Linked DNA regions of Mucilaginibacter gracilis. The protein of the gene in region 1 interacts with the protein of each later gene in a pairwise test. Links are inferred from orthologs where the notes say so. Each region holds a gene or a part of one and is shown on either strand. Other genes may lie near its edges.

Region 1 (15,802 bases):
GGCTGATTTTTCGCCCCAATATCAACCAGACGGACAGTTATCCCACGAAAAATCGAAAGAGATGGATAGGCTTGCCCACGAAAAGGGGGTACACCAGTTTGAGTGGATGCACAAGCGTAAGGATGGCACCGAATTATTTATTGAGGTTACCCTCAACCCCGTTTCTATAAGGCATAAAGAGGTGTTGCTGGTTGTTTGGCACGACATCACCCTGCGTAAACAAGCTGAGGAGAAGCTGCGGAAAAATGAAGCATTGCTATACGAAACCCAGGAATTAACCCATAGTGGGAGCTGGGAGATAGACCTTGTAACCGGAAAAAATTATTGGTCGGCGGAGGCCTTTCGGATATTTGGATTTGAACCTGTTGGTACCGGCCCGCAAACCCACGATTTTGATCAGCTCATTCACCCCGACGATCGCGATAAATACAAAAGTGCCATAAAAATGGCCGTAAAAGGTGGTAAAACATCCGATTTTGATTTGCGCATTTTTCCTAAAACCGGCGGTATAAAGTACATACAGGCAATTGGCAAACCCCAATTTAACGAGTATGGAGCGGTAACAAGATTATACGGTGCAATTATTGATATAACGGCCTATAAACTGGCCGAAGAAGCAATTCGCCTAAAGCAAAAGCAACTGAATACCTTTATAGAGGTTTCGCCGGCTGCCATTGCTATTTTTGATAAAGAAATGCGATATATAGCTGCAAGCGACATCTGGAAAAAAGATTATAAGCTGGAGCGTAAAAACATTGTAGGGGTGCGGCACTACGACCTCTTCCCGGACTCGTCGTTGCGGTGGAAGGAATTTCATGACAGGGGCCTGCACGGCGAAATAATTGGTGAGGTTGAAGATAGCTATGTGCGTAAAAATGGCAAAGTGCAATGGTTTAGATGGGAAATAAGGCCTTGGTTTGAAAAAGACGAAATAGGCGGAATCATTATGTTTACCGAAGTAATAACCGAGCGTAAAGAGGCCGAGCAGGCCCTGATAAAAGCAAAAGAGCAGGCCGAAAACGCCGCTCAGGCTAAAACTCAGTTTCTCTCTACCATGAGCCACGAGATACGCACGCCCATGAATGCGGTTATTGGCTTTACGCACTTGTTGTTGCAAAACCCGCGCAAAGACCAGGAAGAGTACCTTAAAATATTAAAGTTTTCGGGCGAAAACCTGTTGGTGCTCATTAATGATATATTGGATTTTAGTAAGATAGAAGCCGGTAAGCTGGAGTTTGAAAACGTTGATTTTAGCGTTAAAGACCTCATTCGCAATATAAGGGCCGCTATGGAACAGCGCGCTATTGAGAAAAATATCCAGCTTAAGCTGATGATAGAAGACGATTTGCCTCATGCCGTAATTGGCGATCCGGTTAGGTTGGGCCAAATATTAACCAACTTAATTAGCAATGCCTTAAAATTTACCAATTATGGCAAGGTAACGGTAACAGCGTCGCTAATTAACCAAACCGAACAATCGGCAACTATTGGCTTTGAGGTTAAAGATACCGGCATTGGCATACCCTTAGATAAGCAGGCATCTATATTTGAGAGTTTTACACAAGCCAGTTCGGATACAACACGTAAGTATGGCGGTACAGGTTTAGGGCTTACTATTACCAAACGCCTGCTGGAAATGCAGGGTAGTTTTATTAAATTACAAAGCGAGCCAGGCGTAGGCTCAACATTCTCGTTTAACTTAACCTTTGCCAATAGCAACTTAAAGTTAGAGTCGAGCGTATCAAGGCAATCACCTGTTGTACAGGGAAGTTTGTTGGGCACACGCATTTTATTGGCCGAGGATAACCAGATTAATATTTTGCTGGCTAAGCAGTTTTTAAAACAATGGGACGTGGAATGCGATGTTGCCGAAAATGGCGAACTGGCTGTAAAACTCACCCAAGCCAACGACTATGATATGATATTAATGGATTTGCAAATGCCAGAAATGGATGGTTATACAGCCACCCAAGAAATACGCAAACTTGAGCCGGCATATAAATATCGAAAATTACCCATTATAGCCCTAACAGCATCGGCCATGTTGGATAATAAAGACAGGGCATTTATAGTGGGTATGGATGATTATATTAGCAAACCCTTTAACCCCGACGAGTTGTACCGTAAAATTGCGCACTACAGTAAAATATCAAAAGCTAATAAGCTATTGCATGCCGTAAATTAGTTATCTTATATTTTCCAATGCTCGCATTTGGTTAAAAATGCCTCGTCGGCATCCGCGCCAATACCAATTGCATGTGGTAGCGATAAAAAATAACCCTTGTATGTTAGGCCGCCAATGCAGGGGTCTGCCAGGTGGCCCAGCATACAGGTATCCATATCGTAAAAACTAATATTCGGGCTGGCGTAAACAAAATGTAGCTGTGCGCTTGCGGCAATGCGGCTTTCAAGCATACCGCCCATCATGCAGGCAACGCCATGTTCTGCACCCAAGTTATGTATCTTGATGGCTTCGTTTATCCCACCCGATTTTGCGAATTTAATATTAATGTATTCGCACGACCCGCTGTTGATTTGTTTGTGCGCATCGTGATGGTTATACACACTTTCGTCGGCCATAATTTTGATAGGGGATAGTTCCTTTAAACGGGGCAACAGGTCATCATACCAGGTACGCATTGGTTGTTCGCAAAATTCAACATCGTAATGAAACATGTTTTGCAATGCATAAACAGCATCGTCAAAATCCCAACCCTGGTTAGCGTCTATACGTATTTTTAAATCCGGGCCAACGGCTTCACGTATTAGTTTAATACGTTCAACGTCTTGTTTGGCATCTTTGCCCAATTTAACTTTAAGTATAGTTGCACCGCTTTGTTTAAACTCTACAGCTTTTTGTGCCATTTTACCGGGCTCGCCAATGCCTATGGTTATATCCGTTTCAACCTCGCGTATTTCGCCACCTAAAAATTGGTAAAGTGGTAAATTGGCATCCTTTGCAGCAATATCATAAAGTGCCATATCAAATGCGCTTTTTATAGTTGCGTTACCGGCGGTAAAGTTGTGTAGTTGCTGTAGCCTTTCGGGTATATTTAAAGGGTCTTTACCTCGCCATAACTTGGCAAATTCGCGCGCCATAGCCAGGCAGGTATCCTGCGTTTCGCCAACAATCATCGGGAAGGCCGAGCATTCGCCAACACCATAAAAACCGGCATCGGTATGCACGCGTATAAATGTATTTTGCGCATAATCCATAGTTCCGGTGGCAATGGTAAACGGTTCCATAGGTATGCTGAAACGGTAAATATCAATATAGGTAATTTGCATAACGCTAAGATAATAAATGTACCAGTGAATGTGTAGGTGTGCGAATGGGTAAATGTGCAAATCAATGTGCTTGTGTGCGAATGAGTAAATGTGCAAATGCCTTATAACATTAAAAAATTGAAAAACAATTTGCACATTCGCACATTTACTCATTTGCACATCTACAATGAACAAACTATCAAATTCAACTTCGCCATATTTACTTCAGCATGCCAATAACCCGGTTAACTGGTTTCCGTGGGGCGCCGAAGCTTTACAAAAGGCTAAAGACGAAAACAAGCTTATCCTGGTTAGTATTGGCTATTCAGCCTGCCATTGGTGCCATGTTATGGAACATGAGAGCTTTGAGGATGAGCAGGTGGCCGAAATCATGAACGACCATTTTGTTTGTATTAAAATTGACCGCGAAGAGCGACCCGATATTGACCAGATATACATGAGCGCCGTGCAGTTAATGACCGGCCGTGGCGGTTGGCCCTTAAATTGTATTTGCCTGCCCGACCAACGGCCCATTTACGGGGGCACATACTTCCCTAAAACCGATTGGATGGGGCTACTTTTTAACCTCGCCAATTTTTGGGAACAAAAACCACAGGAGGCCGAAGAATATGCTGTGAAGTTAACCGAAGGTATACACCAGTATGAAAACATTAGTTTTGTTAACGAGCACATGGAAAATACCCCTGCCGACTTACAAGCTATTGTTAAACCCTGGAGCAAATATTTTGATTTCAAAGAAGGTGGAATGGACAGGGCTCCCAAGTTCCCGATGCCCAATAACTGGCAGTTTTTAATGCGTTACGCTCATTTAATGAAGGATGAGGAAACCAATGTTATAGTTAGGCTTACCTTAGAAAAGCTTGCCAAGGGCGGCATTTACGACCATATTGGCGGTGGCTTTGCGCGATACTCGGTAGACGGGCATTGGCACGTACCGCACTTTGAGAAAATGTTATATGATAATGCCCAACTCATCAGTTTGTACTCCGAAGCCTATACCTGGTGCGGAGATAAGCTTTATAAAAATATAGTTGACGAAACCATTGCCTTTATAAAACGCGAACTCACATCGCCGGAGGGCGGCTTTTATTCGGCACTTGATGCCGATAGTGAAGGGGTAGAGGGCAAGTTTTACACTTTTACCCTGCCAGAGATTGAAGAAATATTGGGCGACGATGCTGGTTTATTTGCTATATATTACAACGTTACCGCCGATGGTAACTGGGCCGAAGAGCATACTAATATATTTTTCCGTAACGATGAGGATGAATTATTAGCGCATAAACTTGGTATCCCGGTTGATGCTTTAGTTGATAAAATAGCCCAACTCCGCGTTAAAATGCTCCAGGCCAGGAGTAGCCGTGTAAGGCCTGGGCTTGATTATAAAATACTAACATCGTGGAACGGCCTTATGCTTAAAGGGCTTTGCGATGCTTACCGTGCCTTTAACGAGCCTGCTTATTTAGAAATGGCACTAAAAAATGCCCATTTTATAAAAAACAATTTAATTAGCGATAACAAGCAAATAAGCCGCGTTTACAATAAACTAAACGCAAATGATGGTATAGCGTTTTTGGATGATTACGCTATGTTGGCAGATGCTTTTATAGCGCTTTACGAAGTTACGTTTGATGAAAATTGGCTGCAATTAGCCAAAGCCTTAACCGAATATGCGCTTGATTATTTTTATGACAACGCTACCGGAATGCTATTTTACACGCCCGACAATGGCGAGCAACTGATAGCACGCAAATTTGAGGTGATGGATAATGTAATACCGGCATCAAACTCGGTAATGGCGCGCAACCTTAAAAAATTAAGCTTATTTTTTGATAATACCGAATATGAGGCACTTGCCGCCCAACTGCTGCGCAACATTAAAAAGCTAATGGCTAAATATGGTTCGGCATACTCCAACTGGGCCATGCTGATGCTTGATGATATAATGAGCACTTATGAAATTGCCATTACGGGCCATGATGCCGAAATTAAGCGTATTGAGATAGAAAAAAAGTACATCCCCAATAAAATTATCTTGGGCGGAACAAAAGGAAGTTTACCTTTGTTGCATGATAAGTTTACGGCACAAACTCAAATATATGTTTGTGTTAATAAAACCTGCCAATTGCCGGTAACAGAGGCTGAGGCGGCATTTCAACAAATAAAAGGTTGGGATTAAATGGTTTGCGGCGGGGTAGCCGCGGATTTTTTATTCCGATTAATTTAAAAACACAAAAAACATAATAATGAAGATTGAACCCCAACACGTAGTTTCGCTTACTTACGACCTGTATGTTAACCAGGAAGATGGTACTGAAGGATTAGTAGAAAGTGCAACTCAAGAGCAACCATTAACCTTTTTATACGGAGCAGGCCAAATGCTGCCTAAGTTTGAAGAGCATTTGAGTACCTTATCAACCGGTGATGATTACGAATTTCGCCTGAGTGCCGAAGATGCTTACGGCCAATATGACGAAGAAGCTGTGGCTAACCTGCCTAAAGAAATGTTTAACGGAACGGATGTGCCCGAAATTGGCAGCGTTTTACCTTTACAGGATAACGAAGGTCATCATTTTCAAGGCCAGGTAGTATCAATTGCCGAAGACGCTGTAATTGTTGACTTAAACCACCCTATGGCTGGCCAGGCCCTGCATTTTAAAGGTAATATTTTAAATGTGCGCCCTGCCACTCCCGAAGAACTTTCGCACGGCCATGCACACGGAGCAGATGGTCATCATCAGCACTAAAAATTTATTATACAATAAAAACAAAACGGGTCATTGCTGTAATCTAATCAGCAATGGCCCGTTATTATTTGGGCGAAATTAAAAACGGGCTGTGTTGTTGCCAGTTATAAAATCCCGAATCTTCTGAAGCCTGAAATAACGAAAAAGTGATAGCCTATACAACTGTCTTTTGACAGCCCCTCCGGTATTGATTGTACCCAATACTGCGCCGTTAGGTGCAATAGCCCGGTAGAAAACAAAATATCTAATCCTTTTGCGCCGTAGGTGACAATACTTAACAAACTATTATTGTTCGCGATAGAAACCGGCCAGGTATCGTACCGCCGGCACGAACTAATTGCCGGGCGTTTTTTCTACCGACCTTTAACTCATCCGGAGTTAAAAAAATGTTGCAATAGTAACTCCATAGCTTGAAATTAAAAACGTTATGGGTAGCGATAGCGCGGCAATCGCAAACTATAGAGGGGGCGGAAATGTATCGGTGCGGTTGTTTCCTTACAGCAATTACACGTTTTACTGTAAAAAACCAATAAACTAATAAAGGGGAAAAACGCAACGTTTTTCCCCTTTATTAGTTTATAAAAGTAAGGCTCGCTTACTTCAGTTTTTTGGGTGGTGTGGTTGATGCCGGTGCTTGCTTTACTTGTTGTTGCTGGCGCATCAGTTCTTCCATTTTAGCGGCAAAACCGCCTTTCTTTTTAGTTTTATCTTCAGGTTTCTTTTTGTTATCCTGTATTTGGGCGTGTATTTTTTTATCATCAACCATCAGGCGTATTAAATACTGTTGGGCAAAGGTTAACATGTTTGCCAAAAAGTAATAATAATTTAAACCCGCAGGGTATTTGTTTAGTACAAAAATGAATATAACAGGTGTAATGTACCCAATATACTTCATTTGGCCGCTTGCGCCCGATATTTGGTTGTTAAAGTAAGTGTAAATAAATGTTGAAATAGTCATCAACAAACACATTAAACTTAGGTGATCGCCCAGTAAAGGTATGGTGGTTCCAAATTTAATCAAATCGTCATAGGTTGATAAATCCTTCATCCACAAAAAGCTTTGGCCGCGTAACTCAAACAAAGCCGGGAAAAACCGCAGAAAAGCAAATACAATTGGCAATTGCAGCACCATGGGCAAGCAGCCACCCAGGGGGTTAACTCCAGCCTTTTTGTAAAGCTTCATGTATTCCTGCTGTAGCAGGGTAGGGTTATCCTCGCCAACTTTGGCTTTTATCTCGTCCATCTCGGGCTTTAGCACACGCATTTTAGCCATGGATAGGTACGATTTATAGGTAAGCGGCGATAGTACCAGTTTAAGCAAAATTGTCAATATCAGGATAACAATACCATAGTTCCAGCCAAACTGTTTCAAAAAGTCGAATACAACTAATACTACATACCTGTTAATGTATTTAAACAATACCCAACCTAAATCAATTTGTTTATCAAGGTTATAACCTTGCGCCTTCAATGTTTTAAACTCGTTTGGCCCAAAATAAAACTCCATCGGGTAAACACCGGCTGTATTAGCAGGTATTTGCAAGCTGGCCAGCATCTGCTTAACCTCGGTTTTATTACTGGTATCGAGGCTTACACGGAGGTCTGATTTAGTAAACCCGTCTTTATAAATCAACACGTTTGAAAAAAAGTGCTGTTTAAACGATACCCATTGCACCTTTTTATCGGCAATGGTTTTGGCTTCATCGCCGGTTACGCTTAGGTTGTATACATCGTCTTCGGTATTTTTATACGTAACGGTTGAATACTGGCGCTCCATACCCATGTCCTTTTCGGTTTTGAGCATGCTCGATTGCCAGTTGATGTCGATAGTTTTATTATCAGCTACAACGTTATCTAAGCCAACCTCTTTTATAGTGAGGCCCAATTTATAACCTAACGGACTAAGGGTGTAAACATAGTCGATGTATTGGGTGGCACTGTAATTTAAACGGAAGGTAATTGTAGAATCGGCACCGGCTGAGTTTAAACCCGCGGATGATGGTTTAAAATACAAATCGTTGGTGTTGATTTTTTTATTGCCGGCAATAAAATTTAAACCAAAATGGTTATTGGCACCATCAAACAGTATGAGTGGTTTGCCATCAAAAGTTTTAAATCTCTTTAACTCTACCGACTGAACGCGGCCACCAAGTGTTGAAACTTTTACCAGTAATTCTTTATTTTGTACGGTAACCAGTTTATCATCACCTACTGTAGCTGCGCCAAACGCAGTTTTCAATAAGGCAGAATCAACAACTTTGGGTTTTTTAACCGAATCGGCTTGCGGAACTACAGCGGCTGTTTTAATTCCGGCTCTTTTTAACGAGTCGGCATGTGCGGCTATTTGTGCTTTTTTAAGTTCGGCTTCACTCGGCTTCATCAGGTAAAATGAGCCAAAAAGTATCAGCATAATCAGGAATAATCCTGTGTAAGTATTTTTATCCATTGTAATAAGTACGTAACAAGCTGCTATTTTTTACGGGCATAAACCAGCGCAGCGGCCACAAAGTTAACAAAAAGTGGGTGAGGATTAGCAACCGTTGATTTTAATTCCGGATGAAATTGCGCACCCACAAAAAACGGGTGATTTTTAAGCTCTACAATTTCAACCAGGTTGTTTTCGGGGTTCATTCCCGATGGTATCATTCCGGCGCTTTCGTATTGTTTAAGGTAATCGTTATTAAATTCGTAACGGTGGCGGTGCCTTTCGGAGATGTTTAATTGGCCGTAAATAGCTGCCGCTTTACTGTTCTTTTTAATTTGGCAGGCATATGCACCCAGGCGCATGGTGCCGCCTTTGGCAGTAATCTTTTTTTGTTCCTCCATCATGTTGATAACCGGGTAGGGGGTATCGGGGTTCATTTCAACACTGTGTGCATCTTTTAATCCCAATACGTTGCGGCCAAATTCAACCACGGCGCACTGCATGCCCAGGCAAATACCAAAAAACGGAATATTGTTTTCGCGCACGTAACGTATAGCTTCTATTTTACCCTCAATGCCGCGCACGCCAAAGCCAGGCGCAACCAATATACCATGCAGGCCTTTCAAACGGTCAACAGCGTTTTCGGGTGTTAATTGCTCCGAGCTAATACATTCTACCCGTACCTTGCACTCATTTTGCGCGCCGGCATGTATAAACGATTCGGTGATGGATTTATAGGCATCCGGCAATTCAACATATTTACCAACCAGGCCAATGCGTATTTCGGCAGTTGGGTTTTTCAGGCGGCCTAAAAAGTCTTTCCAGCGTTCTAAATTAGGCTCGTTTTTGCTCGATAGCTTGAGCTTGCTCATTACTGTTTTATCTAATTGCTCTTTAAGCATCAGCAACGGCACATCGTAAATGGTTGATGCATCTATCGATTCGATAACCGCGTTAACATTTACGTTACAAAATAAGGCTATCTTTTTACGGATGTCCATATTGATATGATGCTCGGTACGGCAAACCAAAATATCTGGTTGGATACCATACTCCAACAACATTTTAACAGAGTGTTGGGTTGGCTTGGTTTTTAACTCGCCCGCAGCAGCTAAAAATGGAATAAGGGTTAAATGGATAACGAGCGAATCATTTTGCCCATGCTCCCACCTAAACTGGCGCACAGCCTCAATAAATGGTAACGATTCGATATCGCCCACGGTGCCGCCAATCTCGGTTATTACAACATCATACTCGCCGGTTTCGCCCAGTATGCGGAAGTTGCGTTTAATCTCATCGGTAATGTGCGGAACTACCTGTACTGTTTTACCTAAAAACGCACCTTCGCGTTCGCGGTTGATTACGTTTTGGTAAATACGGCCTGTAGTAATGTTATTGGCTTTTGATGTTGGCGTATTTAAAAAACGCTCGTAGTGCCCAAGGTCAAGGTCGGTTTCGGCACCGTCTTCGGTAACGTAGCATTCACCGTGTTCGTAGGGGTTTAATGTTCCGGGATCGATGTTAATGTAAGGGTCAAATTTTTGGATGGTAACCCGGTAACCACGTGCCTGTAGTAATTTGGCCAGTGATGCAGAAATAATACCCTTCCCTAACGACGAGGTAACGCCGCCCGTAACAAAAATATATTTAGTCATATGTTTTTTTTGAATTTCGGTACCCGATGAATGGAGAACAGAAATTGTTTGTGTACGGGATGCAAAGGTAAAAAATTATTTGGGATTTGCCCGATGTGTTGGTAAAACGACACCGATTTTACAAGGCAAATGATACTGCCGTAACTAACAGCTTGTTAAAAAGGCACATGGGTAATAGCAAAACACAGGCAATCAAAAAACATGTAAGGCAAGGGCACGTTACAAATTCTTCAACAACTTCGTCAAATCTTCCGGCGTATCAATGGCATAGGTTTCCAGTTCGGTTTCGGCAACTTTAATGCGGTAACCGTTCTCAATCCAGCGCAATTGTTCAAGGCTCTCGGCTTTTTCAAGTGACGATACCGGTAATATCGTTACCTGCTGCAAAATATCGCTGCGGTACCCATAAATACCAATGTGCTTGTAATAAGTATAATGGTAAAGCCATTGCTGCGGCTCGCTGCCACGCACGTGGGGCAGGGGAGAGCGCGAAAAATAAATTGCCTCCGAGTTTTTATTTAAAATAACCTTTGGCGAACTAAAGTTATACAACTCTTCGGTTGTTTGTATTTTTTTAACCAGGGTGGCAAGCTGCGTATCCGGTTCATCAAAGCACGATGCCACTTTGGCTATCTGCTGCGGATCTATAAATGGTTCGTCGCCTTGTATATTGATAATCACCTGGTATTCGGGATGCGCACCGGCAACTTCCGCACAACGGTCGGTGCCGCTTTGGTGTGTTTGTGCCGTCATCACCGCAACGCCGCCAAATTGTTGTACGTGCGTAAAAATGCGCTCATCATCGGTGGCAACAATAACCTCGGTTAAGGTATCGCATTTTTTTGCCTGTTCGTAAACGCGCTGTATCATGCTTTTACCGTTGATATCAACCAACGGTTTTCCGGGAAAGCGGGTTGACGCATAACGGGCGGGTATAATACCTAAAATCTTCATTTTTTCAATGTAATCGTTTTAAACGCCTTCAACGCCTTTTCCTGGTCGCCTTCCGAAAGGCCGTCGCCCACCATATTAAAATTTAACTGCGAAGTGCGGCTTTTAATGTAAACCCCGGTTTTGCCTTCGGTAGCAGTTTGGGGCCAAATGGTTTTGATGATATATTGTTGAGTAGTATCAAGGCGTATGTTATGGCTTTTAATGGATTGAGGTATGCGGATGGGTACATAAATGGTACTATCCTTATATTTCAGGTCGGCAATATAATCGGCTCCGGGATAATACCTTCGCCATTTATCGTCGGGCACGCGAATCTTTTTAGTGTATTCAATATTAGCCTCCACTTTTATAGGCAATGCCCCTTTAATTGCCTGTTGTTGCATTAAACGTTTAGTTTCGGCTTCCAGTTTTTCTTTGGGCACGTAAGTAACATCCGGGTCACAAAAATAGCAGGTAGAAGAGGACCAGTTTTTTTCGTCGGTTAGGTATTGCTGCTCAGTTGCAATTAAACTACTGGCATAGCCCATTGTACTATAATCAAATGATATGGTGCCCGACGATGTTGTAATAGTACCCACAAACGAATCGGTACCATTACCAGGCTCATAGCTCCAGCCGTAAGGCATATCCATTGTAAAGTAACCTGTATCGAGCTTTTTGGTGCAACTAAATAAGGATATAAATAAAAAGAGATAAATAAAATTTTTAACTTTCATCATCTAATGTCAGCCCTTTCCTTAATAGATATAGTTTTAAAGGCAGTTAAAGCCTGTTCTTGCTCTCGCGCATCTAAATTAGCAGCCACCAAATTAAATGTTAAATGATCTTTTTTGCCATAAAAATAAATAGCTGTAATACCCTTACCAGTAACTTTTGGCGATATTGTTTTTATGATATATCTATTGGTTGAGTCTATACGAATATTGTGATTTTTTATTTCAGAAGGTATGTTTATCGGTAAAATAATTGCGCTGTCTTTATATGTCAACTTCGCAATATAATCAGCTTTAGGATATTTTATTTTCTCTTTTTGATTTGGTTGATGAATTTCACTTTTGGGCGTTGGCTCGGCTTCCACTTTAACCAATGTAGAATCGGTTATTCCCTTTTCTTTCATTTGCCTTGCCTTCTCACTTTTTACATTAAAATTGGCTGTATAAGTTATACCTGGTTTACAAAATAAACAATCTTTTAACCAGCTTTCCTTTTTTAGATATTCTTGTTCGGTTGGTATTAATGAATTAGCATAACCGTGATAACTAAAATCGAATACAAAGTAAGAATGCATTGTTAATATTCTTCCAATAAAGGAATCTTCACCACGTTCTTCTTTATAAACCCAAGTCCTCGGAATGATTATCTTAAAGGATTTCAAATCGAGTTCTTTTAAATTATTATACTGAATAAAGCCAAATAAGATTGGTACAACTAAAATAAGCCACTTACTCCGCATGCTGTATATTATTAAAACAATCCGTTTATCTCGCGCTCTATCAGTTGTATAATGGTACCCAGGTCTTCGGGGTTATTGGTAAAATCAAGGTTGTCTTTATCCAAAATCAATAATTTGCCAAGCTTATAGCTTTCAATCCATTTCTGATACTTGTCATTCAGTTTTGAAAGGTAATCAAGCCTGATACCACTTTCGTATTCGCGCCCGCGGCGTTGTATGTTGCTAACAAGTGTAGGCACCGATGCCTTTAAATAAATAAGCAGATCGGGAGGTTTAATAAACTCGGTAATGTTATCAAAAATAGATCGGTAGTTTTCAAAATCGCGCGTTGTCATCAAACCCATATCATGCAGGTTTTCGGCAAAAATAAAGGCGTCCTCGTAAATGGTTCTGTCTTGTATAATCTGGCGATCGCTTTTTTGTATTTCTATAATTTGCTGGAAACGGCTATTTAAAAAATAAATCTGCAAATTAAAGCTCCACCGTTTCATGTCGCTATAAAAATCTTCCAGGTAAGGGTTATTGTCAACAGCTTCATATAGCGGATCCCATCCGTAATTTTTGGCCAATAATTCTGTGAGCGTTGTTTTACCGGCTCCTATGTTTCCAACAATGGCTATATGCATGCGATATGGTTAGCCCCCCGGCCCCCTAAAAGGGAGGCAAAGGGAAATAGTTTAATATTAAGTATGTTAGTTATTTATAGTGCAAATTAATTAAAACATCTGCAATAACAAATAGATTTTATTGCTCCCCCTTTAGGGGGTTGGGGGGCTTTAAAACTTTCTAAAACCAATTATCTCCCTTACTTCACTAATAGTTCTCCGTGCACTTTCGCGGGCTTTATCGGCACCTTGTTCGGCAACTTTGCGTAAATAAGCCGGGTCGTTGGCAATGGCGTCAATGCGTTCGCGAATGGGGGCTGTGGCAATAATCATATCTTCGGCCAGTTGCTTTTTCAAATCGCCGTAGCGTATCTGGCACTTGTTATACAAGCTATCAAAATGTTGGACAGTATCTGCCGACGATACAACCTTCATCAAATCAAACAGATTTTGTATTTCCGATGGTTTTTCCTGGTTCTCAACCGTTGGCCCTGCATCGGTAACGGCGCGCATTACTTTTTTGCGGATAACCTCCGGCGAGTCCGACAGGTAAACCGCATTAGCCTCACCTTCCGATTTTCCCATTTTGCCTTTCCCGTCCAATCCCGGTATTTTTACCAGGTTGGCACTGTAACTAAAGGCAAAAGGTTCTGCAAAGTATTCGGTATTGTACAGGCGGTTAAAACGGTTACCAAAGGTGCGGGCCATTTCAAGGTGTTGTTCCTGGTCTTTACCTACGGGTACTTTGGTGGCTTTATGTATCAAAATATCGGCAGCCATTAAAACCGGGTAGGTTAATAAGCCTGCATTTACGTTTTCGGGGTTTGCGCGTACTTTGTCTTTAAACGATGTGCTGCGTTCCAATTCGCCAAGGTAGGCGTTCATGTTCATGTATAAATACAGCTCGGCAATCTCCGGCACGTCCGATTGTACGTAGATGGTCGCTTTTTCCGGGTCAATACCGGCAGCCAAATATTCAACAAGCACCTGTTTAACGTTGCCGTGCAGGTTTTCGGGGGTAGGGTGTGTGGTTAATGAATGCAGGTCGGCAATAAAAAAATAGCATTTATATTCTTGCTGCATTTTAACGAAGTTTTGAATAGCTCCGTAATAATTCCCTAAGTGTAAATTTCCGGTAGACCTAATACCGCTAACAACAGTTTCCATTTGGGCGAAAGTAAGTATTTTTTCTATTTTTGAGGACGATGAAAATGATATTGAAAAAAATCCACGCCCGTTTTTACCGTTACAGCGTTGGCTTTTTTGTTGCACTGTTTTATCCGCTACTGTATTTTTATTCGCGAAAGCCGTCCCGTTACGCAACCATGAACCGGCTTAGGCAGGCTTGCAGTTGGTGCAGCTCGGCCATATCGGGCATTTTTTACCGGGTAAAGTACGAACAGCCTATTGATTGGCAGCGCACTTATATTGTGTGTCCTAACCATAGCTCCAGTCTGGATGTTACGGCTTGCAACATGGCACTCAAAAATAACTTTCACTATATGGGTAAGGATGCGTTTTTAAAAAACTGGGCCTTAGCTATCTTTTTTAAAAGCATGGATATTCCGGTTAACCGCGAAAGTAAAATGTCGTCGTTCAAGGCATTTAAAAAGGCTGCCGAAAATTTAAAAAACGGGCGTACACTGGTAATTTTCCCCGAAGGCAAAATACCCGACGATTATCCGCCCCGTTTAAACGAATTTAAAAACGGCCCCTTCCGCCTGGCTATTGAGCTTAAGCTGCCAATATTGCCCATAACATGTGTAGACAACTGGAAAATAATATGGGATACCGGCCTCGAAACCGGTGGCAGCCCGGGCATTGGCCATGTGTACGTGCATAAACCCATAGAAACTTCACATTTAACCTTAGAGGATGCCGACAGGTTGAAGGATGAAGTATTCGGCATCATTAATACCAAATTTACAAGTGGCCAATGGTAAACATCTTGAATAAATGATTCGTTTTTTTAGGCGCTTACACAACTACTATTACATATTTACGGCTCTGCTAACATTAGCACTGTTTTATCCGTTGCTTTGGTTTTATTCGCGCAAGCAGTCAAGATACCCTACGTTAAACAAATTGAGGCGAGTATGCTGTTATATAAGTTCAACGGCATCGGGTATTTTTTTTAATGTTACCGAGCAGGAACCGGTAGATTGGAGCCGTACCTACATTGTTTGCCCCAACCATACATCTAACCTTGATATTTTGGCAATGTGTATTGCCGTTAAAGGCAACTATCATTTTATGAGCAAGGCCGAACTGGCAAACACACCTTTTTTTAAAATTTTTGCTAAAACGGTAGATATTCCGGTTAACCGCGAAAGCAAAATATCGTCATTTAAAGCATTTAAAAAAGCGGCAGAAAACCTTAAACAAGGCCAAACGCTTATCATTTTCCCCGAAGGCAAAATAGGCGATGAGTACCCTCCAATTTTAGAGGAATTTAAAAGCGGCCCGTTCCGGTTGGCTATTGAGTTAAAAATACCTATCCTACCAATTACTTCCTTAAACACCTGGCATATTTTACACGACAGTGGCTTTAAACGCGGCAGCCGCCCCGGCATTTGCGATATATTTATTCATAAATCCATTGAAACCGCCCACCTTACTATTAATGATGCCGATTTGTTGAAGGATGAGGTTTATAACCTGATTAATCAAAAATT
Region 2 (15,780 bases), 360 kb from region 1 along the record:
AATAGATTAAATAAGCTTTTTTCGGAAGGAAAAAAGAACCTGCTATCTATTTATTTTACAGCCGGGCATCCTGCTTTAAATACCACAATTGATATTGCCGAAGCCCTGGAAAAAGCCGGCGCAGATTTTTTAGAAATAGGTTTCCCATATTCCGACCCGCTGGCCGATGGCCCCACCATTCAGGAGAGTTCGTTAACGGCACTCAACAACGGCATGAACCTTAATGTGCTGTTTGATGAATTAGCCAATCTGCGTAAGCGTGTAAGCATACCTGTTTTGTTAATGGGTTATGCCAACCCAATGGTACAATATGGTGTAGAAAATTTTTGCAAAAAAGCTGCTGAAGTTGGTGTAGATGGCGTGATAGTTCCGGATTTACCAATGTATGAATACGAAAAGCTTTATAGCAACTATTTTAAAGATAACAACCTGAGTAATATATTTTTGGTTACCCCACAAACAGCCGAGCAACGTATCCGCAAAATTGATGAATTGAGTAACTCGTTCATTTACCTGTTGTCATCGGCGTCCATCACCGGCAAGGCTTTGGATTTAAACGATACTGTTGATACTTATTTTAAGCGGATTGAAGATATGCAGCTTAACAACCCAACCATAGTAGGCTTTGGCATAGCCGGTAAAGCTGCGTTTGATAAGGCCTGCCAGTACAATAGCGGCGCAATTGTAGGTAGCGCCTTTGTAAAGTATTTGAATAACACAAAAAATTACCTGCCGGGCATTGCTGAGTTTATTGGGCTATTTAAATAGAGATATATCTGAAAATATTATTGTATACAGCCGCAGAACGCAATTATAAATCTAAACTAATATATACACATTTATTAAAATAACTTCTTTTTAACAAGCACTCATCTTTAATTGTCTCTTTTTCTAATATTTACGCACGGGTATAATACTTAACGACGTGTAAGTTTTCTATTTATTTTTTTTATTTCAATATATTATTAATAATATTAATATATTTACTTAGGTATTTGATTTAAAGTCATTTATAATATTAATTGTTATTTATCAACCCTAAACATATTGAATCATGAAAAAGTATTTTTTTACCTGTCTTTTACTTATTAGTTATTGTGCTGTATTTGGGCAAACCAGTAGTCAATCCAATAATTTAATTGGCCAATCTTTTATCACCAAAACCGGTATAGTTGTTTTTCCTTACGACCCTGTTTCAGGTTCTTACGATAAAAGCATTCATTTTTTAATTAATGACGATACCAAATTTTATGTTTATAAAGTACATAAAGAAGGCTATATAATATCGGTATGGGATTTTAGCTATACCTATAAAAAGACTATAAGAACCGACAGTTCCAAAGTAGTTAAATATATAAACAAAAATGACTTTTATCAAAGATTGAAACCTGATACTGATTTAAATAAACATCTTCCGGACATGGATGAATATTATAAAATGACAAAAGTTCAAGTAGCATTATTACCTGACACCCCTAAAATTGGTAACAGTCCATTAATTAAATATGATAAATTAGCTTATGTGGATTCCTGGGCGAACAATATGCAATTTTTTATTCCTCTTGAAGATTTTAATGACAATTGTGAATCCATTTATCCTAAAAATAATAGCTTTACTTGGGGTTTTTTATCGCTGCCAATTAAAGTACGCTTTGGTAATGCCAGTGGACCATTCACGGTTGAAGAGAAAGTTAACTTTGGTATATCACTTGGTTATAAACATCAATATGTTTCTAAAATATATCGTGCAAGTAACATTCTTGGTGGAGTATCTATAGGGAGTGTGAAAGTGAATAACCAATCAGATCCAACCATTACTTCCGCTTCTGCCTTATCCTTTTCCGGTGGATATATGTTTCAATATGATAAATTTCAGGCCGGCATATTTACAGGGCTGGATTATGCTTATTCGGCACCTGGCTGGGCATACCAAGGGAAACCCTGGATAGGTTTTGCAATTGGGGTTAGCTTATTTGGCGAGAGTAAAACGTCAGCATCAAACGATCAGTCTCAAGCCGCACAAAAATAAATTATAACCCATAGAAAGGTCATCTCATATAACGAAATGACCTTTTTATAGATTTTATAGTTTTTAACTATATCCCAAAAGTTTTAATACTTGTTTACTGTTTTGTTCCTCGCCAAAAACTTCAAAGTTAAAGGTTTCGTCGCGGTTGCGGCGGATGAGTACGTGTTTGGGCGATGGCAACAGGCAGTGGTGAATGCCGCCATAACCACTTAAAACCTCCTGGTACGCCCCGGTGTGGAAGAAACCGATGTACTGTACTTTACGCGTTTTGGGCATAAATACACTGTTCATGTGGGCTTCCTGGTTGTAATAATCCTGTCCGTCGCAGGTAATGCCGCCCAGGTTTACACGCTCGTATTCCGAATCCCAATTGTTTATCGGTAACAATACGTATTTTTGGTTCAAGGCCCAAACATCGGGCAGGTTGGTAATAAAAGAGCCATCAAGCATTAACCAGCGTTCGCGGTCGTTTTGTTGTTTGCGGCCCAATACCTTATATAAAATACCCGACGCTTCGGCAACGGTATACTTACCAAATTCGGTAATAATATCCGGCTCAATTACGTCGTGCTCGGCGCATATCTCTTTAATCCGACTAACAATCTCGTTAATCATGTATTCGTAATCAAAATCAAACACCAACGAATCTTTAAATGGCATACCGCCACCAATATCCAAAGTATCTAAATCGGGGTTTATTTTTTTGAGCTTGCAATATAAGGTTACGTACTTTTCTAACTCGTTCCAGTAATATGGCGTGTCGGAAATACCCGAGTTGATAAAGAAGTGCAATAGTTTTAACCTAAAATTTGGGTTCTTTTCTATCTTGTTATAATAAAAATCTATCACGTCCTCAATACGTACACCCAAACGCGAGGTGTAAAACTGCGAATCCGGTTGCTCTTCCGCAGCTATGCGGATGCCCAGGTTGCAGGGAGTGTCCATCTCAACCTCGTCGTCGTAAATGTTAAACTCCTCTTTATTATCCAATACCGGGATGATGTTTTTAAAACCATCATGCAGCATATCAATAATATAAGTTTTGTATTGGAAGGTTTTAAAACCGTTACAAATAACGGTCATCTCTTTATTTAAAAGCCCTTTTTTCTCCAGCGCATCAATCATAGGCATATCAAAAGCCGATGATGTTTCAAGGTGAATGTCGTTTTTTAACGCTTCTTCAACAATATGCTTAAAGTGCGAACTTTTGGTACAATAGCAATATTTATAGCTTCCGCGATAGTTGTTTTTAACTATGGCCTGCTGAAACAATAGTTTAGCTTGCTGTATTTTTTTTGAAACGATAGGCAGGTAAGTAAACCTAAGCGGCGTACCATACGTTTCTATCATCTCCATTAAATTAAGGTCGTGAAAATATAATTCATCATCATAAACCTCAAAACCCTCTTGCGGGAAACCCACGCTCAGGTCAATAAATTCCTCGTAACTCTGCATTTATCGAATTAAAATAATTTGCGCAAAAATGTAATTTTTTAATTGAAATAAACCTAATAATTAAGAGTTTTTTATTGTACGCAATGTAATTTAATTGATGCCTTGTAAAGGTTCATGGTTGATGGTTCATAGTTCATGGTTTTGGCAGATGATGGATAATGGTATTTTTTCTATGAACTATGAACCATCAACTACGAATCTTATGAACTCAAAGGCGGCAAATGTACCTCTGCTATCATACAACGGGCACTTCCGCCGCCAATGGTTTCTATGGTTTGCAGGTTTGCGCTAATAATTTTACAATATTTTTCAAGTTTTTGAACCTGTTGGGGATGAAGCGAAGCAAGCGCCCTGGCCGACATAACCAATAACCGTTCGTTTTTTTCGTTTCTTAATTCCAGCATATTGCCCGCAAATTCGTTGAGTTGCTGTTGCGAAATTTCGATAACCTGCTTGTTTGTTTGCTCAAAAGATGCCATTAATAAGTTTTTTTCGGCAGTATCGGTTACGGCATCAAGGCATATTACTACAAATTCGTCGCCCATGCACATCATTACGTTGGTGTGGTAAATTGCTTTACCGTTTTGGTCCGTAGCGTGGAATAGGATGGAGGTGTAGCCGCTTTCTGCACGAAAAGCCCCAATAACATCGGGATGAGTACGTGGCGACAAACAAGCGTAAGCAATTTTGTTTCCGCGATCTAAAACCATACTACCCGTACCTTCTAAATATTGCTCATTATTTTCGTAAGCACTCAGGTCTTTAATATCGCTCACAAAAAAGCTATTCAGGGTTATCTTTTTTAGCATCTTCAAATCCCGCTCCAATCGCCTGTTTTCGGCCTGCATCGGATACATAAATATTTTGCCATCCTCGTGAAACGATACCCAGTTATTTGGGAAAATGGAATCGGGCGTATGCGGCTCTGGCTTGTCGTTAACTATAATAACATCCAAACCATTGGCTTTTAATTTGTCAGCAAAAGCGTCAAATTCGGCCAATGCCTTTTGCTGTATATCCTGCTCATTTTGGCTGCGGTGCTGAAATGCATTACTTTCTGCCGTCTGCTCGTTAAAGCCGAAGCTAACGGGGCGTATCATTAATATGTGGGATGTTAACTGGTTCATTAGTTCAATGGTTCATTGGTCATTAGTGCAAAGTTCAGTCAATTAATGTGCAAATAGTTCATCAGCCTAGACTAATGAACCAATGGCAAATGAACTATTGAACTCCTTAACAACGGCATACTCATACAATGGAAGCCGCCACGTGCACGCGATAACTCGGCGGATGGCATGAGTATTACGGTATCTGTTATGGTTTCGGTCGATGTTTCGCCGCTTTCCAGTTTTTTGAGCAGATCGGCAACCTTAACAATGGCAAAACCGTGTTGTTCAAAAGCTTCAATGGTTTTATCGTTACGGTCGTATGCCAAAACCACACCCTCTTTTAGTGCGAGGAGATTACACGAATCCGTCCATTGCTCGCGCGAATCGTAAGGGAACTGGTTATTGCCCGAGTAGATGAATTGTGTTGGCTCGGCACTGTGCAAATCGTTACGGCTAATATCATCAAGCAAGGCTTCCAGGTTAGCAAAATGCTTTGGCTCGTTTGTTTTGCCTTTGGCAAACTGTATTATTTGAGGGCTATCTTTAGCCATAGTGTCGCCAAAGTGACTAATAGGTTCGTTCAAGTTAACCGCTTCCTCATCAAATAACGATTTTAGCAGCACCCAAACGTTGCGTTTAACCTGTGTAAAAACAGTATCCAGGTGCATAAAGTTACGCTTTTGCGGAATTTTGATGATGGTTACCTTTTCGACAACGCCTTTTTCAAACAGTAATTTAATGGCCGCGTTTGCGCCGCGTGTTGATGTGCGCTCGCTGCAACCAATTAAAATATGGTTCGGGCTAACCACCATTACGTCGCCGCACTCTAAAGTGGTTGGCTCGTGGCTTTCGCCGATGGGTTCTAAAAACGCTTCCATACTTTCGGGTATCTCGATGATATTGTTGCGGTAAGCGGCAAACAACGGATGGTTGAAAAAGATGTAACGCACCAGCAAACTTTCGCGCAGGCGGGCAGCTTTCGCGGGTTTACTAATGAGCAGGTAATTATTAATGGCTACACCAACATCGCGCGAAAAAATAAAATTGGGTATGGGCGCAAATATAAGTTTATGGTTTAAAAAGCCCGATAAAAGTGTTTTTGCCAGTTCTGTTGCGCCGGTATCTACTAAGGTTTGCTGCAAACCATAGGTGAGGTTTTCCATGCCGCAAATGGCGGCAACCAATTTTTCCTTAACGGTTTGTTCGGCCAATATATCGGCCAGCAGCGTTTGAAACTCTATTACTTTGGTTGAGTTATGAAACCCGGCATTGCCCGGTTTAAAAAAGTCGCGGTTGCTTTCGGGGCTGTCTATTGCACTTAATTTCCCTGCTATTTTTTCAGGGTCTAAAAAATAAAGCAGCACTTTAACATAATGGTCGTACTCTTTACGGCGGATGGTATCCAGGTGAACTATATCTTCAAAAAGCCAATCCTGAGCCTTATTGGGCACAACCTTACCCAATCCGGCATCCGGACTGTGGATGAGCAAGCATAACAGGTCGCCAATTTCGGACGTGTTATTGATGTTGAAATTTGTAGTAGTGAGCATGTTTTTAATTCATAATCAAGAAGATAGAAGCAAGATGTAAGAATCAGGAAGCAGGAAAAAAATAAAACAAGTGTCTTGGTTCCTTGCATCTAACGTCTTGCTTCCTGATTCTCAATTCTTGTCTCTTTTCTTCACAAAGCTATCAGAATTTAGCCATATAATCAGTGTCAAGAGGCAAGAATCAAGAGACAAGAACCAGGAGAGAAAAATAAATATGGCATTTTAAATCTTGGTTCCTGATTCTTACATCTTGCTCCTATCTTCTAACTCTTAATTCCTGCTTCTCGCTTCTTGACTCTTATTTTAAATAGATTTGATTAATTTTGCCGGATGGATTTCATAGTTGATGCAACCCTTAAAGCCGTTAAGGCCTTATACCAAACCGATATTACCGCTGCCGATGTTACCTTACAGCAAACCCGTAAGGAATTTGAAGGGCAGGTTACCATAGTTATCTTTCCGTTTGTTAAATTTTCGCGTAAATCACCGGAGCAAACCGGGAACGAGATTGGCGGGTTTATTGAAAACGAGATAGCCCATGTTTCGGGCTTTAACGTGATAAAGGGTTTTTTAAATATCAGCATTAACGACGAGTACTGGATAAAACAACTCTATACCGAAATCGCCGCTCCCACATTCGGCACCTTCCCCGCAAAGGGCGAGCGGGTAATGGTTGAATATTCGTCGCCCAATACCAATAAGCCTTTGCATTTGGGGCATATCCGTAATAATTTATTGGGTTATTCGGTAGCCGAGATATTGAAGGCCAATGGCTACGATGTTATTAAAGCCAATTTAGTTAACGACAGGGGTATCCACATCTGTAAATCGATGCTTGCCTGGCAACTGTTCGGCAATGGCGAAACGCCCGAAAGTAGCGGATTAAAAGGCGACCATTTGGTTGGCAAGTATTATGTTGTTTTTGATAAAGAATATAAAAAGCAAATTGAACAACTGATAGCCGAGGGCCAAACGGAAGACGAGGCCAAAAAGAATGCTCCCTTAATTGTACAGGCCCAACAAATGCTACAGCTATGGGAAGCCGGCGACCCGGATGTTATGAGCCTTTGGGAAACCATGAACAGTTGGGTTTATGCTGGTTTTGATGCCACCTACAAAAAACTTGGTGTTGATTTTGACCAATATTATTACGAATCGAAAACTTACCTGTTGGGTAAGGATATTGTTGAGGAAGGTTTAGCCAAAGGTGTTTTTGTAAAAAAGGAAGACGGTTCGGTTTGGATTGACCTGACTGCCGACGGGTTGGACGAGAAATTGGTGCTACGGTCAAACGGAACATCGGTTTACATTACACAGGATGTTGGCACAGCACAATTGAAATACGACGACTTCCACATGGATAAATCAATTTATGTGGTGGGTAACGAGCAGGATTATCACTTTAAAGTATTGTTTTTAATACTACAAAAGCTGGGTAAGCCCTGGGCAAAGGGGTTGTTCCATTTATCATACGGTATGGTTGACCTGCCATCGGGCAAGATGAAAAGCCGTGAAGGAACCGTTGTTGATGCCGACGATTTAATGGCCGAAATGGAGCAAACCGCTAAAGTACAAACAGAAGCTCTCGGCAAGATTAATGATTTTGACGAAGCCGAAAAACAGCAACTATACTACAACATAGGTATGGGAGCTTTAAAGTACTTTTTACTAAAGGTTGAACCCAAAAAGCGTTTGCTGTTTGATCCTAATGAATCGATTGATTTTCAGGGGCATACCGGGCCATTTATACAATATACCCATGCGCGTATTAAATCGGTATTGAAACGGGCAGGCTTTGTGCCGGGCGATGCAAGTACTCTTATTAACGTATTGGATTCCGTTGAGCGCGATTTAATATTGGCCTTAAACCAGTTCCCCGAAGCAATTATGCAGGGTGCGCGCGATTATAGTCCGGCTGTTATTGCCAACTACGTTTACGAACTGGCCAAAACCTACAATAAATTTTACCAGGAAAAACCAATTTTAAAAGCCGAAGACGAAAATGTGATGCAGTTTAGGTTACAACTGTCATCCGCAACGGCGCAAATTATTAACAGGGCCATGAAATTGCTGGGCATTAATGTTCCCGAAAGGATGTAAGGGTTTGGTGATGAAAAAAATCACCAGCCTAAAAAAACCATCCCGCAACCGCAAATTAGTATGGTTAGGCCGCCCAGGGCATGCACGTAACGCTCTATTTTTCCGGTTTTAAAATACGATATGCCGTATAAGCTTAAAACTACCATAACCACCATGGTTAATACAGTGGCTATAATATATACAATAACCAGTGCGGTAATGGCAAAAACCGAGTTTTTAGCAGCCGGATAAGATAAAAGCGGAATCATGGGCTCGCTTGGGCCCATTGCAAAAATGAAAAACATTACCCAGGGTGTAACCGGGTAGCGGTTATTGGGGGCCACGGTTTGGCCGTGCTTGTGCTCAAAAACGTAAATTGAGCCATCATCGTTAATATCAAAATGTTTGTGCGGCTTGTTTAACCGGGCATGGTAAAAGCCCCAAATGGTATAAGCCAAGCCAAACAGAAGCAGGGCCCAGGCTGCATAACCGCCACGAATATTTTCTAGCCAGCTTAACCGCGATAACGACCAGCCCACGGCAATACCTATCAATCCCAAAATTACCGAACTGCCAACATGCCCAATACCGCAAACTATAGTCCACACCACAGTGCGGCTAACCGACCAGCCCCTTGATCGCGACAAGGCAACAAAAGGCAAATAATGATCGGGCCCGCTAAAGGTGTGAATACAACTGATGGTGATGGCTGTTAATACCAATAAGCCTAATTCGCTATGCATAGGCAGCGTTTTTTGTTGTGTTAATTAAACCTGCTATTTTGTTTAAGCAATCATGTAGCTGCTCGCCTTTGTAGCCTAAAATGCGTATTAACAGTCCGTTTTTTTGTGTTTCGGTAATGCCGTAGTCAATACCGGTTTGTGTTGCTAAAAACGTACTGATGTATGTTTTTAAGTTTTTTACATCAGCATTTTCGTTTAAAAATATCAAACTGGCCTGGTGGGTGTAATTTTCTAACTGCCCAATGGCATTCACATCAATTTGCAAAGGTTTAATTAGCAGGTTTTCTTTAATAACGAGCTTTCCATTCATGTAAATTTGAGTAAGATTATGATATTTTGAAAATAGAAAAATCTCACCGTTCATTTTACGGCCGCAGGTTAAAATTTCGCCCCAAATGAGGCTGCAATTGGCCGATAGGTAAATATTGCTTTTTGATGTAAAATCCGAGTTTTGGTGCGGAACAGTTGGGTGGGGCAGGTAACAAAACGTGGCTCCCGCAGCCATATTAACTTGCAACTGTTGCCCTGCGCTGCCCTGCATGCTGAATAAGCGCTGGTACGATTGCGTTAACAAGGTAAGTGCGCAACCCTCGTCCAGTTCAATTTTAATATCGTATTCGTCCCCATCCAATATTCCCGGTGACGAGCTCATGAGCATCAGGCGCAGGGTTTTGTCTCTTTTATCCTCGCGCACATCGGCAAGTTTAAACGGCGGCGTAAAATATGATTTTTTAAGATACGTTATCCCATCGCGCAATTTGGTTTGTATATGCAAATGTGCTATCATCTGCGCAAAGCAGGTTCGGGGTTCTCTTCCAGTAAGCCGTATTTTTTTATCCAGCCTATAACACTGTCCAGGCCCTGTAAACTCATCAGGTTGGTAAACACAAAGGGCGCTCCCTTGCGCATTAAACGGGCGTCGCGCTCCATCACATTAAGGTCGGCATTCACGTATGGTGCAAGGTCAATTTTATTGATAACCAGTAAATCGCTCCGGGTTATACCGGGGCCGCCCTTGCGGGGAATTTTGTCACCTTCGGCAACATCAATAACAAAGATGGTAATATCGGCCAGATCGGGACTAAAGGTGGCCGAAAGGTTATCGCCACCGCTCTCAATAAAAATAATCTGCACATCGGGTATGCGTGCCGCCATCTCGTCAACAGCTTCCAGGTTCATGCTCGCATCTTCGCGGATGGCCGTATGGGGGCAACCGCCAGTTTCCACACCAATAATACGCTCGGGTGCGAGCAAACTATTTTGGGTTAAAAACTCGGCATCCTCTTTAGTGTAAATATCGTTGGTGATAACGCCCAAACTATATTCACCTGCCATGTGTCGCGATAAACGCTCAATTAAAGCCGTTTTACCCGAGCCAACCGGCCCGGCTACGCCTATTTTGATGTAATTTCTATCGAACATGTTACTTTTTATTTCATTATTGCGAGCGACTCGATGGGTTGATGATTTTATTATTTAATAACTATTTGTGAATGAAATTTAAACAGGCTCATTAAGCTAAGTCTATTCAAACTCCTCCTCGTCTTCATCCTCTTCATCGCCGCCGCCGTTTTCCTGGTAAAGTATAATGGCTTTACCAATATTATTAATTTCCTCGTCGCTGCCAAAGGTTGGCATTTCGGTTTCGGGGTCAAGCTTTAGCCAAATGCCTTCCGTGTCTTTTTGTATTTTTACGTATTCAATACCATCCTTAAAAATGGTATAAATCTCATCCTCTTCCGGAAATACGGCGTAAACTGTTTCGCCTATTTCAATATCAAAAGGTTCTATCATCTGTGGGTAGTTATTGGTTATTAAGTTATTGACTTATAAGTTGGGCGAACAGCATAATGGCATCAAGGTGAATGTCTACCTTTTTTCCAGCCTTACCCGTGCTTCTTCTTTTTGTTCATTTTAGCTTTGGTGCCTGCGCTAAAGTTGTAATCCTTTTTATTGCTATCCTTTTTTTCGTGAAAGGCTTCGCCACGCACTTCGGTAGCGGCGGCTTTGGCTGCTGGTTTTTTCTTTGTCTCTTCCTTATTTTCTTCTTTCGCAACTATCAAGTCTTCGGGCAATTCTGCCGTTGGTATTTTGTGGCCCGTTGCCTGTTCTATTTTTTTAACCATGCTTAACTCAATATCCGTTGCAAAGGTTATGGCAAAAGTTTCCTGGTCGGCGTCGCGTTTTATAATACGGTCAATAAAAGTTTCTTTTTCATCCGGCAACTCCAGGTGAATAATGAAGGGCACGCCCTCCACATCAATAAAGCCCTGTAACTCGTTAGCTACAATCAATATCCGTTTTTCAGTTTGTTCCTTAAAATCATCAATGCGCTCAAAACCGGCGGTTTCAAAAAATAAGGGGTTTAATATGGCAGCCTCTTTTTTAATAACGTGGGTAAGGCTGTTTAATATTTTTTCGGCAGTTAAGCGGGTATTTACAAATATTACGGCCTTGGTAAATACCTCGGTATCGTGCATCAGCAAATTAAGCAGGTTTAACTTGGTACGAAAGTTTGGTACATGGTACAGCAGTTGGTCCAGTATTTCGGCCTCGGCTTCGGCAAGTTCATCAACCTCAATAATGGCAGGTTGGTTCATAAACGGCGCTATCATGTGTTCAAGTTTACCGTGCAATACTTCGGTAAATATTAAGTGCTGGCATTTTAAAATACTGTTTGCCAGTTCGTTAACCGGTAATTGCAGGCCTTGTTTCACAATGGCATCGGCATCGTCTACCACAAACATCATTATTTTGTTGAGGTTTAGGCCAAGTTTAAGATAAATGGAACGGGCACGGTCGGGCGTGGCCACAACAATATCGGCACCATCGGCAAGGGCGTTCATCTGGGCCTCGGTGCCGGGTGCGGCGTACAGGCTTACTATGCGTATGGTATCGTTTTTATTTAAAAGTTCAAATTGCTCGGTAACCGCTATTACGCGTTCCTTATCAGGTACCAATATCAACGCGCGCGGAGCTTCTTCAACACCATATTTAAGGCGCATTAACACGCCCAGTACATAAGTGGTAGTTTTACCGCAGCCTTCGGGGCCAACGCCTATCATGTCCTGGCCGCCAATAATCCGCGACAGCGAGCGCGTTTGCATCTCCTTGGGGGTTAAATATCCCGCATCGGTAAGGGAGCGTACCAATTGTTTGTTTAGCTTTAATTTATCTGACCACATTGCCGCAAAGGTACGGTTTTTTGGCAATGTGGTGAGTTTCGGGTTCATAGTTCATAAATAAGGGCTATGGTTCATAGTTCATGGATGATAGTTCATAGCAAATACACATTTTATAAACGTCAATATGACTATAAACCATCATCTATGATCCATTGACTATGAACTATCATCCATCAACAATCAACTATCATCCATGAACCAAAACCAAACACTACCTTTGCCGCATTATGATTAAACAATCCCTTCAAAATCTAAATATAGCGGCCCTTAACCAAATGCAGCACGCAGCGTTAAACGTGCCGAACCAAAGTGATATGGTTTTACTATCGCCAACAGGCTCGGGCAAAACACTTGGTTTTTTGCTACCGGTATTAAACCTGCTGCAAAAAGATAGGGCAGGGGTACAGGCAATGGTGCTGGTACCATCGCGCGAGTTAGCTTTGCAGATTGAGAAGGTTTTTAAAAGCATGGGCACAGGCTTTAAGGTAAACTGCTGCTACGGAGGCCACCCCACACGCATCGAAAAAAATAGTCTTTCGCAACCGCCCGCGGTTTTAATAGGCACACCGGGCCGCATAGCCTACCATGTGCGCCACGAAAGTTTTGATACCTCAACCGTGCAAACCTTAGTTTTGGACGAGTTTGATAAAGCACTCGAATTTGGTTTTCAGGAAGATATGGCTTATATCATCCGCAGTTTGGGCGCGCTAACCAAGCGGATATTAACATCGGCCACCAAAATGGACGATATACCGGCCTTTACCGGAGTAAAAAATGCGGTTGAACTGGATTTTTTAAAGGATGCCGTTGTAATGCCCGATTTAAAGATTAAAGCCGTAATGGCCGATGCCGAAGATAAGCTTAGTACTTTGTTTGCCCTGATATGTAAAATAGGCAACAAAGCTACCCTTGTATTTTGTAACCACCGCGAAGCGGTAGACCGGATAAGCGAACTGTTGAGTTACATGGGATTGATACATGGTGTTTTTCATGGTGGGATGGAGCAGGAAGACCGCGAACATGCCCTGCTAAAATTTAGGAACGGAAGCAACCGTTTGCTCATTACTACAGACCTGGCTTCGCGCGGACTGGATATACCGGAGATTGAGGCCGTGCTACACTACCAGCTACCGCATAACGAAGAAGCGTTTACCCATCGCAATGGCCGTACGGCACGTATGCACGCCAAGGGCACAGCCTATTTAATACTCTCGCCGGATGAAAGCCTGCCGTATGTTAAAAAACCTGAAATTGAAACATTGCCCGAGAAAAACGTAACCCCGCCCTTAACCGAATGGGATACCATTTATATATCTGCCGGGAAAAAGGATAAGGTAAACAAAGTTGATATTGTTGGCTTGTTGTTACAAAAAGGTGGCTTACAAAAAGATGAATTGGGGCTGATAGAGGTTAGAGATCATGAATCGTATGTAGCCGTTAAACGTAACCGAATACAGCAGGCCGTGCAAAAATAAAGAACGAGAAGATTAAGAACAAGAAGGTTAAAATTGAAGTATCAAAATAAACCGTTCTGTTTGTTTTAACACCCGCAGTTTACACTATTGTGACTATTAAAATATACAGTGTTTTTTTCCCTTTACACTGTTGTATGCGTTAAAATGTATATTGGGCGTTGTTTTGGGGCCTTTTTTTAATCGTGCTTCCGGTGGCATAATATTGGTAATATAGCTAACATCATTAATTAACTTAGCCATGGAAAACATAGACCTGATACTCGAAAAATTAACGCTTAACCGCACTAAATTGATGATTACGCGTTTTGACAAGGAGTTAAAAGAATTATAGAGAACGATTTACAATCGTTTAAATCAAATAGCCAGCAATTGGGCAGCAGAAGCCAAAACAGCCAGGTAGCTTAACAAAAATCACGATATTCAAATTAAACACATCGATTATGGAAAATATGGATTTAATACTCGAAAAATTGATGCTTAACCGCACTAAATTGATAATGACCCGTTTTGACAAACAATTAAAAGAAATTTTAGAAGGTGATTTGCAAGCTTTCAAATCAACACAAAAACAACAATTAGGTAGCAGGTCCGTAAGCCGTAAAGTTGCTTAATTTGTAATTACAAAATACACTATCTACCCTATTTAAAACAAAAAGGAGTTTCGTTAAGAAACTCTTTTTTTATGCCTTTTAATTATCCTCAAGTAGTTTAAAAGCGGCTACAAAATCAATTCCCGGTTGAAGGTTCCAGGTTTTCAATGTTTTCTTTTCCAATAAACGCTATCACAATATCCGTTAGCACGTCTTCCATAGCCAGGCTGTTTGCATCATCGGTATAGTGTTCAGATTTGCTGATGTTCACATCACTTCCATCCACATCAATCTTATAGAGATACTGTTCGTAGGGTAGGGGAAGCCAAATTTCGATGCTGTTACCGCTTTCAACAATGTTTAAATTGGTGCCGCCATACATTTTGTTGTTAAATTTAGCAGGCAGCTTTTGTTGCAGTGCTACACATAAGCCACGTACATTGGGATTTATTTTGGTTTGGTAAGTTTTCATAAAAATAATAACCGGCGTTTTATAGGGCCGGTTATTATTGATAACATGTGGTAAGGTAATCAGTTTTAAAAATTACAACCTAAACTGCAAGCTTACGCGTGGCGCAAATCTGTCGGGCAGTTCGCCGCGGCCATTCAGGTGGTCCATGTGGGTAAGGCGGTATAAAAAGTCTACACGTATTATTTTCAAAATATTTTCAACCCCGTAACCAACTTCCACATAAGGGACTGAGCCTAAACTGCGGTCAACAATGGTACGGCCGCGCCTAAAGGCCTCGTTATTGGTAGTAGATAGGCTGCCTTCTAAAATATCGGCAACTAAAACTGTGCGTATGTTAAGGGCCTTTAATAGCGGTATGCTGTTGGTTATCAGGCCATCCATGTGCTGGGTGTAAGTTAACGATGCATATTTATCGCTGGCAAACTCTAAAAAGCGCATAGTATTAAAGTTAAAACGGTGGTTTTCAACCAGCGTATAAGGCACGTTACTTGGTATAAAGCCACCTGTTAACGAGTATTCGCCTTTGCCAAAAATACCCATATGTACCTTTTGCTGGGCATTAATATATAACTTGTTGTAATTAAAGTCGCCGTCAAGCAGGCCTTTAAAACCATGTACATATCTAAAAGTAACCGTAATATTATCTGCTCCGTTACCAACGGTTATCCGCTTGTTTATCTTGCTCGATTGCAGTAAGCGTGTACCCGGGCGCCATTGCAATTCAAAGGTAGCATCGGCGGTTTGGTAGTTATGTATGGTATCGGAGTTATTAGGGTAAACGTATTCGTAAGGCGTAAGCGGGTCAAAAGTGCTGTGGGTAAAGGTAACCTTGGCCCTTAAATCCGATTTTAAATCACGCTGTACATAAGCCTTAATAACGTTTTGATAAAACGGCCCGCGCGTGCTTATTGCGCCGTTGTTAATAGATGCATTAAAAACATTGTTGCCGTTAAGGGTAAAGCTCTCGTACTGGTAGCCGGTTTGCCCAATATCATGCAGGTAGGATGTTCCTATCTGCGTCCAGGGCTTGCGCGATGCAATGTAGTCAACACTACCGCTGTATTTCAGTTTATCATCTTTAAAGGCATATGCG

The links.
Region 2: the proteins of BDD43_RS20015 (region 1) and ureG interact in binary tests that used the Escherichia coli proteins (3 or more experiments, as listed by UniProt). The link is inferred for Mucilaginibacter gracilis from one-to-one orthologs.

The regions. Positions count from the first base shown.
Region 1 is NZ_RBKU01000001.1:4,494,517-4,510,318, reverse strand. Bases 4,410-7,284 are described here. They hold BDD43_RS20015 (FKBP-type peptidyl-prolyl cis-trans isomerase), read left to right. Parts: upstream 4,410-5,534; coding sequence 5,535-6,035; downstream 6,036-7,284. Other genes in these bases: yidC (membrane protein insertase YidC), read right to left, coding at 6,631-7,284; BDD43_RS20020 (thioredoxin domain-containing protein), read left to right, coding at 4,410-5,467. Also shown: BDD43_RS20030 (PAS domain S-box protein), read left to right, coding at 1-2,185; BDD43_RS20025 (mandelate racemase/muconate lactonizing enzyme family protein), read right to left, coding at 2,191-3,288; more of BDD43_RS20020, read left to right, coding at 3,455-4,409; more of yidC, read right to left, coding at 7,285-8,481; BDD43_RS20005 (CTP synthase), read right to left, coding at 8,505-10,115; kdsB (3-deoxy-manno-octulosonate cytidylyltransferase), read right to left, coding at 10,335-11,069; BDD43_RS19995 (hypothetical protein), read right to left, coding at 11,066-11,788; BDD43_RS19990 (hypothetical protein), read right to left, coding at 11,785-12,522; BDD43_RS19985 (deoxynucleoside kinase), read right to left, coding at 12,534-13,148; trpS (tryptophan--tRNA ligase), read right to left, coding at 13,299-14,294; BDD43_RS19975 (lysophospholipid acyltransferase family protein), read left to right, coding at 14,339-15,070; BDD43_RS19970 (lysophospholipid acyltransferase family protein), read left to right, coding at 15,084-15,802. UniProt on the Escherichia coli protein: Folding helper with both chaperone and peptidyl-prolyl cis-trans isomerase (PPIase) activities. Chaperone activity prevents aggregation of unfolded or partially folded proteins and promotes their correct folding.
Region 2 is NZ_RBKU01000001.1:4,858,469-4,874,248, reverse strand. Bases 8,569-11,421 are described here. They hold ureG (urease accessory protein UreG), read right to left. Parts: upstream 10,388-11,421; coding sequence 9,749-10,387; downstream 8,569-9,748. Other genes in these bases: BDD43_RS21675 (DEAD/DEAH box helicase), read right to left, coding at 10,852-11,421; BDD43_RS21680 (hypothetical protein), read right to left, coding at 10,490-10,759; BDD43_RS21690 (urease accessory protein UreD), read right to left, coding at 8,958-9,752; BDD43_RS21695 (hypothetical protein), read right to left, coding at 8,569-8,965. Also shown: trpA (tryptophan synthase subunit alpha), read left to right, coding at 1-768; BDD43_RS21720 (hypothetical protein), read left to right, coding at 1,055-2,029; BDD43_RS21715 (arginine decarboxylase), read right to left, coding at 2,093-3,484; citrulline utilization hydrolase CtlX, read right to left, coding at 3,685-4,611; BDD43_RS21705 (arginine deiminase family protein), read right to left, coding at 4,683-6,143; argS (arginine--tRNA ligase), read left to right, coding at 6,474-8,243; more of BDD43_RS21695, read right to left, coding at 8,264-8,568; more of BDD43_RS21675, read right to left, coding at 11,422-12,198; BDD43_RS21670 (DEAD/DEAH box helicase), read left to right, coding at 12,378-13,625; BDD43_RS30200 (hypothetical protein), read left to right, coding at 14,066-14,236; BDD43_RS21665 (hypothetical protein), read right to left, coding at 14,352-14,687; BDD43_RS21660 (DUF5686 and carboxypeptidase-like regulatory domain-containing protein), read right to left, coding at 14,760-15,780. UniProt on the Escherichia coli protein: Involved in the maturation of [NiFe] hydrogenases. Required for nickel insertion into the metal center of the hydrogenase. Exhibits a low intrinsic GTPase activity, which is essential for nickel insertion.